DNA from 2 places in the Tatumella ptyseos genome. Region 1 is predicted to be linked to the other one. Evidence: predicted binding sites of a transcription regulator. Region 1 holds the regulator's gene; the other holds the start of a gene.
The links. The regulator sigma-54, encoded in region 1, starts transcription at its own class of promoters, with help from an activator protein. The targets are predictions, from matches to a motif close to GTTGGCACANNTTTCGCTNT.

Region 2: a site for sigma-54 is predicted at 1,132-1,151, ahead of glnK (P-II family nitrogen regulator). Genes of this name have one in related genera too.

The regions. Positions count from the first base shown of each region.
Region 1 covers NZ_CP130649.1:2,826,018-2,830,356, forward strand. Annotated here, with positions in the region: gene lptC (LPS export ABC transporter periplasmic protein LptC) at 1-279, shown strand, start outside; gene lptA (lipopolysaccharide ABC transporter substrate-binding protein LptA) at 263-814, shown strand; gene lptB (LPS export ABC transporter ATP-binding protein) at 820-1,545, shown strand; gene rpoN (RNA polymerase factor sigma-54) at 1,589-3,022, shown strand; gene ptsN (PTS IIA-like nitrogen regulatory protein PtsN) at 3,184-3,666, shown strand; gene rapZ (RNase adapter RapZ) at 3,716-4,339, shown strand, end outside.
Region 2 covers NZ_CP130649.1:929,903-934,241, forward strand. Annotated here, with positions in the region: gene queC (7-cyano-7-deazaguanine synthase QueC) at 1-432, opposite strand, end outside; gene QJR74_RS04450 (Lrp/AsnC family transcriptional regulator) at 539-994, shown strand; gene glnK (P-II family nitrogen regulator) at 1,189-1,527, shown strand; gene amtB (ammonium transporter AmtB) at 1,553-2,842, shown strand; gene QJR74_RS04465 (acyl-CoA thioesterase domain-containing protein) at 2,895-3,767, opposite strand; gene QJR74_RS04470 (YbaY family lipoprotein) at 3,941-4,339, shown strand, end outside.

The sequences.
Region 1 (4,339 bases):
GTACTAACCGCCGATAAAGCAAAACTTACGCAGGACAGAATGCTCTACCTCTACGGGCATGTTGTCGTACAATCCCAACTATCGGACTCGCGTTTACAACGCCTTACCACGGATTCAGCCCAAATTAATTTAGTGACACAAGATGTTACCTCTAATGATAAAGTAAATCTTCGAGGCATTGGATTTGAGTCTAACGGAACGAAATTACGCGGTAATTTACGCGCGAAAACAGCCGAGTTGCTTGAAAAGGTAAATACTTCTTATGAAATTCAAAAATAAATCTTCATTGAATCTGCTGCTAGCAAGTGGATTACTCGCGCTGAGTCTCCCTGCATTAGCCGTTACTGGCGACTCAGATCAACCTGTTCATATCAATTCCATTAATCAATCTTTGGATATGGATGGCAATATTGCGACATTTACAGGCAACGTTGTGATCACGCAAGGAACGATTAAAATCCAAGCGGATAAAGTTGTTGTAACCCGTCCTGGTGGCGATAGTAAGAAAACGTTAGTCGATGCTTACGGTAATCCAGCGACCTTTTACCAAATGCAAGACAATGGTAAACCTGTAAAAGGTAGCGCCAGCAAGCTGCATTATAATTTGGCTGCAGACTCTGTCGAACTGACCGGTAAGGCGCATGTCCAACAACTCGATAGTAATATCAATGGTGATCGCATTACCTACTTGGTGAAAGCACAAAAAATGCAAGCTTACAGCCAAGGCCAGTCAAAGCGTGTTACGACAGTATTGATGCCGTCTCAGCTACAAGACGACAAAAAATCCTCTACCCCCAAAACCAGAGGTCAATAAGCCCTATGGCAACGTTAACGGCAAAAAACTTAGCGAAATCCTATAAAGGCAGACAAGTAGTAGGCGATGTCAGCCTAGAAGTTAACTCCGGTGAGATCGTTGGCTTATTGGGGCCAAACGGCGCAGGAAAAACCACGACCTTCTACATGGTAGTCGGTATCGTTCAGCGCGACGCTGGGCGGATCATTATTGATGACGAAGACATTAGCTTGCTCCCCTTACATGCACGCGCGCGTCGTGGCATAGGCTATCTGCCTCAAGAAGCCTCTATCTTCAGAAGGTTAAGTGTATATGATAACCTGATGGCGGTATTACAGATTCGCGATGATTTAAATAATGAACAACGTAAAGCACGTGCCGATGAGCTTCTTAAAGAGTTTCATATTGAACACTTAAGAAAAAGTTTAGGTCAGTCATTGTCAGGTGGTGAACGCCGACGCGTAGAAATTGCTCGCGCTTTAGCTGCTAACCCTAAATTTATTTTATTGGACGAACCCTTTGCAGGTGTTGACCCGATCTCGGTGATTGATATAAAAAAGATTATCGAACATTTACGCGACAGTGGCCTAGGTGTGTTGATTACCGACCATAATGTGCGGGAAACCCTCGCAGTGTGCGAACGTGCCTACATAGTAAGCCAAGGACAATTGATTGCTCACGGAACTCCAGAAGAGATTCTTGAAGATGAGCAAGTAAAAAGGGTTTATTTAGGAGAGGAATTCCGACTGTAGTCTCAGGCTGTTTTTTTAATTTCTGGCAATTGGGTCTATGATGATGAAACAAAGTCTGCAATTCAGACTCAGCCAGCAGCTGGCAATGACTCCCCAGTTGCAGCAGGCGATTCGCCTACTGCAACTCTCTACTCTCGAGCTGCAGCAAGAACTTCAACTCGCCTTGGAGAGTAATCCACTATTGGAGCAAACCGATACCCTCTCTGAGGTTGATGCGGTGGAAGATACAGAGAGCGCCTCGCTTGATACGCGTGAAGCGTTAGAGCAGCACGACATGCCATCTGAACTCCCTCTTGATACAGAATGGGACTCTATCTATACCGCAGGTACTCCCTCTGGCACCGGTAGCGATTACTACCAAGATGAACTCCCCGTCTATCAAGGTGAAACAACACAATCTCTGCAAGATTACCTGACATGGCAAGCAGAATTAACGCCTTTTTCGGAAACTGATCGGGCAATAGCAACCTCGATCATTGACGCGATTGACCCTACTGGATACCTCACTATCCCCCTTAACGATATATTGGAAAGCGTGGGTATTGATGACTGTGAAATCGCAGAGGTCGAGGCTGTTCTTAAACGTATCCAACATTTTGACCCGATTGGTGTGGGGGCTCGAGATTTACAAGAAACGCTACTAATACAGCTTTCTCAATTTTCCACTGATACCCCATACTTATCCGAAGCAAGGAGTATTCTTCAACAGCATCTCGATCTCCTTGCTAACCACGATTTTAGAAGCTTAATGCGAGTGACTCGTTTAAAAGAAGAGGTATTGAAGGCGGCTATACAGCTGATACAAACACTCGATCCTCGACCTGGTCAGTCCATCAACACGGGTGAGTCTGACTATGTTATTCCTGATGTTTTGGTCAAGAAAATCGGTAAAAAATGGGAAGTCGAACTCAATTCAGATAGTTTACCGCGTTTAGGTATCAACCAACATTACGCTGCCATGAGTGGGGGGGCGGCTAACGAAAGTGATACTCAATTTATCCGTAGTCATCTTCAAGAAGCTCGTTGGTTAATCAAAAGCGTTGAGAGCCGAAATGAGACGCTGCTTAAAGTTTCTCGGTGTATTGTCGAACAGCAACAAGCTTTCTTCGAACTCGGGGAAGAACACATGCGCCCCATGGTATTGGCGGATATTGCCGACGTGATAGAAATGCATGAATCGACAATCTCACGAGTGACCACACAGAAGTTTTTACACAGTCCGCGCGGGATCTTCGAACTTAAGTATTTCTTCTCGAGCCACGTCAACACGGATAATGGTGGCGAGGCCTCATCAACAGCGATCCGAGCGCTGGTCAAACGCTTTATTGCCGACGAAAATCCTGCTAAGCCATTCAGTGATAGTCGATTGACCACGCTGCTGTCTGAACAAGGCATTATTGTTGCCCGTCGGACTGTTGCCAAATATCGCGAGTCCCTAGCGATTCCTCCCTCTAACCAACGTAAACGGCTTGTGTGAGAGGTTATTGCGCGTTAGTCATAAAAAGCGCATAGTGATTTCAGCTATGTAAATTACTTGCCTGCATTAGGTGTTCTGTTACCATGCAGGCCAATCAATGATCGTCATTAACCACGGTGTATGTGTCTGACTCATCGTCAAACCATCAGCAAGTGAATACTATGAATAGCGACCTTCCTTTAGAATTAGGTAATGTACTAACGCTTGATTGCACACGCAATAATGTAAACTGCCAAAGCAAAAAGCGGGCGTTAGAGATAATTAGCGAAATTGCGGCGGGCCAGCTCAATCTGCCTCATCAACTTATATTTGAAACGATACTCAACCGCGAAAAAATGGGGAGTACAGGTATAGGGGGTGGGATAGCTATTCCTCATGGGAAGCTCGAGCAAGATACATTACGCTCCGTGGGTGTTTTTATAAAGCTTGAACATCCTATTGCTTTCGATGCGGTAGACAACCAACCGGTCGATCTTCTTTTTGCACTGTTGGTACCTGCTGGACAATGCAAAACACATCGTCACACACTCGCATTAATCGCCAAACGCTTAGCAAATAAAGCTATCTGCCGGCAACTTCGCCAAGCTGATAGTGATGAAATGCTCTATCAAATATTGATGGGCGATATCGATGACGAAGAGTAATAGCCCTTAACCTAGATTGACTTGTAAGGTTCGCAGGAGAAACAATGTCATGGCACTGATGATCGTCAGCGGTCGTTCTGGCTCCGGTAAATCGGTCGCACTACGTGCGCTTGAGGATATGGGATTTTATTGTGTCGATAACCTCCCCGTTGAACTTTTACCTGAGTTGGCAGCAACGTTAGCAAAAAGAGAAATCTCCGCCGCTGTAAGTATAGATATTAGAAATATTCCAGAATCACCTCTACTTTTTGAAGCCATTTTGGATAGACTCGACGCAGAATTTACTCCGCAACTGCTATTCTTCGATGCTAATACCAATACATTGATTCGCCGCTATAGTGATACCCGCCGGCTCCATCCGCTGACAGTTCGAAATCTTTCGCTTGAAGACGCAATTCTACACGAGTCAGAGTTGCTTGAACCTTTACGCTCACGTGCCGACCTGGTCATTGATACGTCAGAGATGTCGGTACATGAACTTGCAGAAATGTTACGTACCCGCTTATCAGGTAAGCCGGAGCGAGAGCTCACTATTGTCTTCGAATCCTTTGGTTTTAAATATGGTTTACCTGTCGATGCAGATTATGTTTTTGATGTAAGATTCTTACCCAATCCACACTGGGATGTAAAGCTTCGTCCGATGACAGGGTTAGATCACACTGTTTGTCAGTTT
Region 2 (4,339 bases), 1.3 Mb from region 1:
TTGATTCAGCGCTTTAACAAACTCATCACGGCAATCTGGATAGCCTGAGAAATCAGTTTCGCATACACCAGTGATCACCGCCTCAGCTTCAACTTGGTAGGCATAAATCGATGCTAAGGTGAGAAAAAGAATATTACGGCCCGGAACGAAGGTACTGGGAAGTCCGGTGGCATCGGGTTGGTACCCGGGTACAGGAATATTGTCGCGTGTCAGACTACTGATTGCCAATTCATTGAGCAAGGTCACATCCATAACCTTATGGGCTGCGACACCTAACCGTTCAGTCAGCTGCTTTGCAATATCGATCTCTTGTTGATGGCGTTGTCCATAATCAAATGTAATACAGTGCACTTCATCATAATGTTGCATGGCCTGTACTAAACAGGTGGTTGAGTCTTGGCCACCACTAAATACAACAACTGCCTTTTTCATCTTTTAGGCCTCTCAGTAAAATTTTGGCTATTTTACCTCGATCAGGGGAGTCTCAGCAAAATTAGCAGTATGATAGAACATATCGGCCCTGATGGTAGGCATATTTATGATAGATAAAATTGATCGTAAGTTACTTTCTCTCTTACAAGAAGATTGTACCCTTTCCTTACAAGCACTAGCTGACGCGGTAAACTTGACCGCAACTCCCTGTTGGAAACGGCTAAAAAAATTAGAGGAAGAAGGGGTGATTCTTAGCCAAGTAGCGCTACTGAATCCTGAAAAATTGGAACTCACCCTCACTGCCTTTATGTTCCTTAAAACCTTGCATCATAATCGTGAATGGTATGTCGATTTTGTTCAGCAAATTAACATGATGCCAGAAGTTTTAGCCTGTCATCGACTCACGGGTGAATATGATTATCTTTTGCGTGTACAGGTTAAGGATATGAAATGCTACGACAATTTTTATAAAATGCTGGTTAATAGCATCGATGGCTTGAGTGTGGTGACATCAAGTTTCTCAATGGAGGAAATTAAATACACCACGGCATTGCCATTATAATAGCATGCACCAAAATCGAGCTTATCACCCCAGTCTCGCACCAATCTGGTGCGTATGGTTTCCCCTTAGTGTTTCCCCTTAGTATAGTGCTAACGAGCGCCTATCATCCTTATCTTAATAATAAGAGTCATTAACAAGCTGGCACGCTTATTGCTTCGTAATAAAGAAATTGGGCAGGCTGTATGGGGATATAAATGAAACTAGTGACGGTAGTGATCAAGCCTTTCAAACTTGAAGATGTACGTGAAGCGCTATCTTCAATCGGTATTCAAGGATTAACAGTAACGGAAGTTAAAGGTTTCGGTCGCCAGAAGGGCCACGCTGAGCTTTACCGCGGTGCAGAGTATAGTGTGAATTTCCTGCCGAAGGTCAAAATTGATATTGCGATTGCTGAAGACCAGTTAGAGGAAGTCATTGAGGTCATTACCAAGGCAGCTTACACCGGAAAAATTGGAGACGGTAAAATTTTCGTCTCCAATTTGGAACGAGTTATTCGTATTCGCACAGGCGAAATCGATGAGTCGGCTTTGTAATTTTACGCAGCGATTGGGGAATAACATGAAAAAAATAGTTTCACTGCTAAGTTTATTTGCTGCATTAGGGCTGCCTAGTTTAGCCTTTGCTGCGCCTGAGCCTACTGCCAGTGGCGCAGATAACGGCTTTATGATGATTTGTACCGCGCTTGTCTTATTTATGACGGTTCCTGGTGTTGCCCTGTTTTACGGTGGTCTTATTCGGGGTAAAAATGTTTTATCGCTCATGACTCAAGTCTCCGTGACTTTTGCCTTGGTCTGTGTGGTCTGGGTGGTATATGGTTACTCACTGACCTTCAGTGAAGGAAACAACTTTTTTGGCGGTTTTCAATGGACGCTTTTAAAAGGTATTGAACTCAAAGCGGTGATGGGAAGTATTTATCAATATATTCATGTCGCCTATCAAGCTTCATTTGCCTGTATTACGGTAGCGCTAGTTGTCGGGGCGTTAGCGGAACGCGTACGTTTCTCTGCAGTATTAATATTTTCGCTGCTGTGGGTAACTTTCTCATATTTCCCTATCGCTCACATGGTTTGGGCTAACGGTCTTTTAGCAAAAGATGGCGCCTTGGATTTCGCGGGAGGAACGGTTGTGCATATCAATGCAGCAATCGGTGGCCTTGTGGGGGCTTGGGTGTTAGGTAAACGTAGCGGTTTTGGTAAAGAAGCTTTTAAACCTCACAACCTCCCTATGGTCTTTACAGGAACGGCGATTCTCTATATCGGCTGGTTTGGCTTCAATGCAGGCTCTGCAGCATCAGCCAACGAAATTGCGGCGCTCGCCTTTGTGAATACTATTGTGGCTACGGCTGGTGCTATTCTGTCTTGGACATTTGGCGAGTGGGCGATACGAGGTAAACCTTCACTGCTAGGTGCTTGTTCAGGGTTCATTGCCGGATTAGTCGCAATCACTCCAGCCTGTGGCTATGTTGGAGTGGGTGGCGCGCTAGTGATCGGGGTAGTAGGTGGATTGGCCGGTATCTGGGGTGTGACAGGATTAAAACGTTTCCTTAGAGTCGATGATCCATGTGATGTTTTTGGTGTACACGGCGTTTGCGGTATCGTTGGCTGTCTATTGACCGGCGTCTTTGCTTCATCTTCTCTAGGTGGAGTAGGCTACGCGGAAGGTGTAACAATGGGGCACCAAGTATGGATTCAGTTGTTAAGCTGTTTAGTCACTATCGTCTGGTCGGGTGTCGTCGCATTTATTAGCTTCAAAATTGCAGACATGACGGTTGGATTAAGAGTGAGTGAAGACCTAGAGCGCGAAGGCCTTGATGTGAACAGTCATGGCGAGAACGCTTACAACCAATAAGCATAAAGTAAAACCTTACTTTCAGCCTGGCATCAGTCCAGGCTGAATTTTTTTAAGATATTGTAACCCGCTGCCGTACAACGCCTTCCTGAGCGGTCGAGGCAATAAGATCGCCATGTTTATCGTAGAAAGCACCTCGCACAAAGCCACGACTATTTTGCGCTGAAGGGCTGTCGATATCATAGAGTAGCCAGTCGTTGAGATTAATGGGGCGATGGAACCAAATTGAATGGTCAACCGTCGCAACTTGCATATCCTCTTCTAAAAAACCTTTGCCGTGAGGTTGTAAGGCTACTGGAAGAAAATTGAGATCGGAGGCATAACCTAACAGGGCACTTTGAATGAACGAATTTTCGTCAATATGACCGTTCACCTTCAACCATAATTGACGCTTTCCTTCACTGACGTGGCCTTTTAAAGGATTGTAAGCCTGAACTGGTCGAATTTCTAAGGCTCGTTCTGCACTAAAAGCATTAACAAATCGTTTATTGATAGCGGTCGGCGAGAGTTGTCTTACAAGTTCTTGTTCAGTGGCCAAAGAGAGCGGGGGAGGGGATAAAGGCATCTCGGCTTGATGTGAGAAACCAGGCTCAACAGTATGAAACGAGGCGGTCATCGTAAAAATCAACTGTTCATTTTGTAGTGCTTTAACTCGTCTTGCGCTTAAGCTTCTGCCATCACGTAATATTTCTACTTCATAATCAATGGGTAGAGAGCTATCGCCAGGGCGTAAAAAATAGCTATGGCAAGAGTGAATGTGGCGTTCATCAATGATTGATTGTTGCGCCGCGCTAATCGCTTGAGCAATAACCTGCCCGCCGAAAACTTGGCGTAGTCCAAGATTCTCACACTGGCCTTTAAATTCCAAGGAACCGACTTTTGTTAGGCTAAGTAAATCGGTTAACGCGTTAAGTGCTTGGCTCATTACTTTATCCTCTTGATAACTCATCCCGCATTGCCTTAATTAAAATCAAAAAATAGCGGATTTAACAGGCATATTTTCGATTATGTGCCACAATTATTTTGTTACGATAGTTACTCTATTGGCAAAATTAAAACAATATTGTGATTAGATTGGTTCAAAAGGAGAAGACATCAATGAAAACTAAACAGATATTGGGCGGATTACTTATCTCATTAGCAGTCACATCCTGCGCGAGCCACAGCGGTTCACCTGTACCAATTGCTAACGATCCAACAACTAAAGCAGTGGCGCCATTCTCACTCAACGGTTCGGTGTTTGTTCGTCAACGTATGGCAATTCCAGCTAATGCTGTGTTAACCGTAACCTTATCTGATGCTTCAGGCGGGCCAGGGCAAACCAAGGTACTTGCGCAACAAGTTCAAACCTTATCCGGTAAGCAATCACCCTTTAATTATGTTTTACCGCTACAAGGTGTACAAATCGGAGCAACGACTCAAGCATTGCTAACGGCAGCAATCACCTTAAATGGTAAAGTTATTTTTGCTTCTGACCAATTGCAACCTATTACTAGC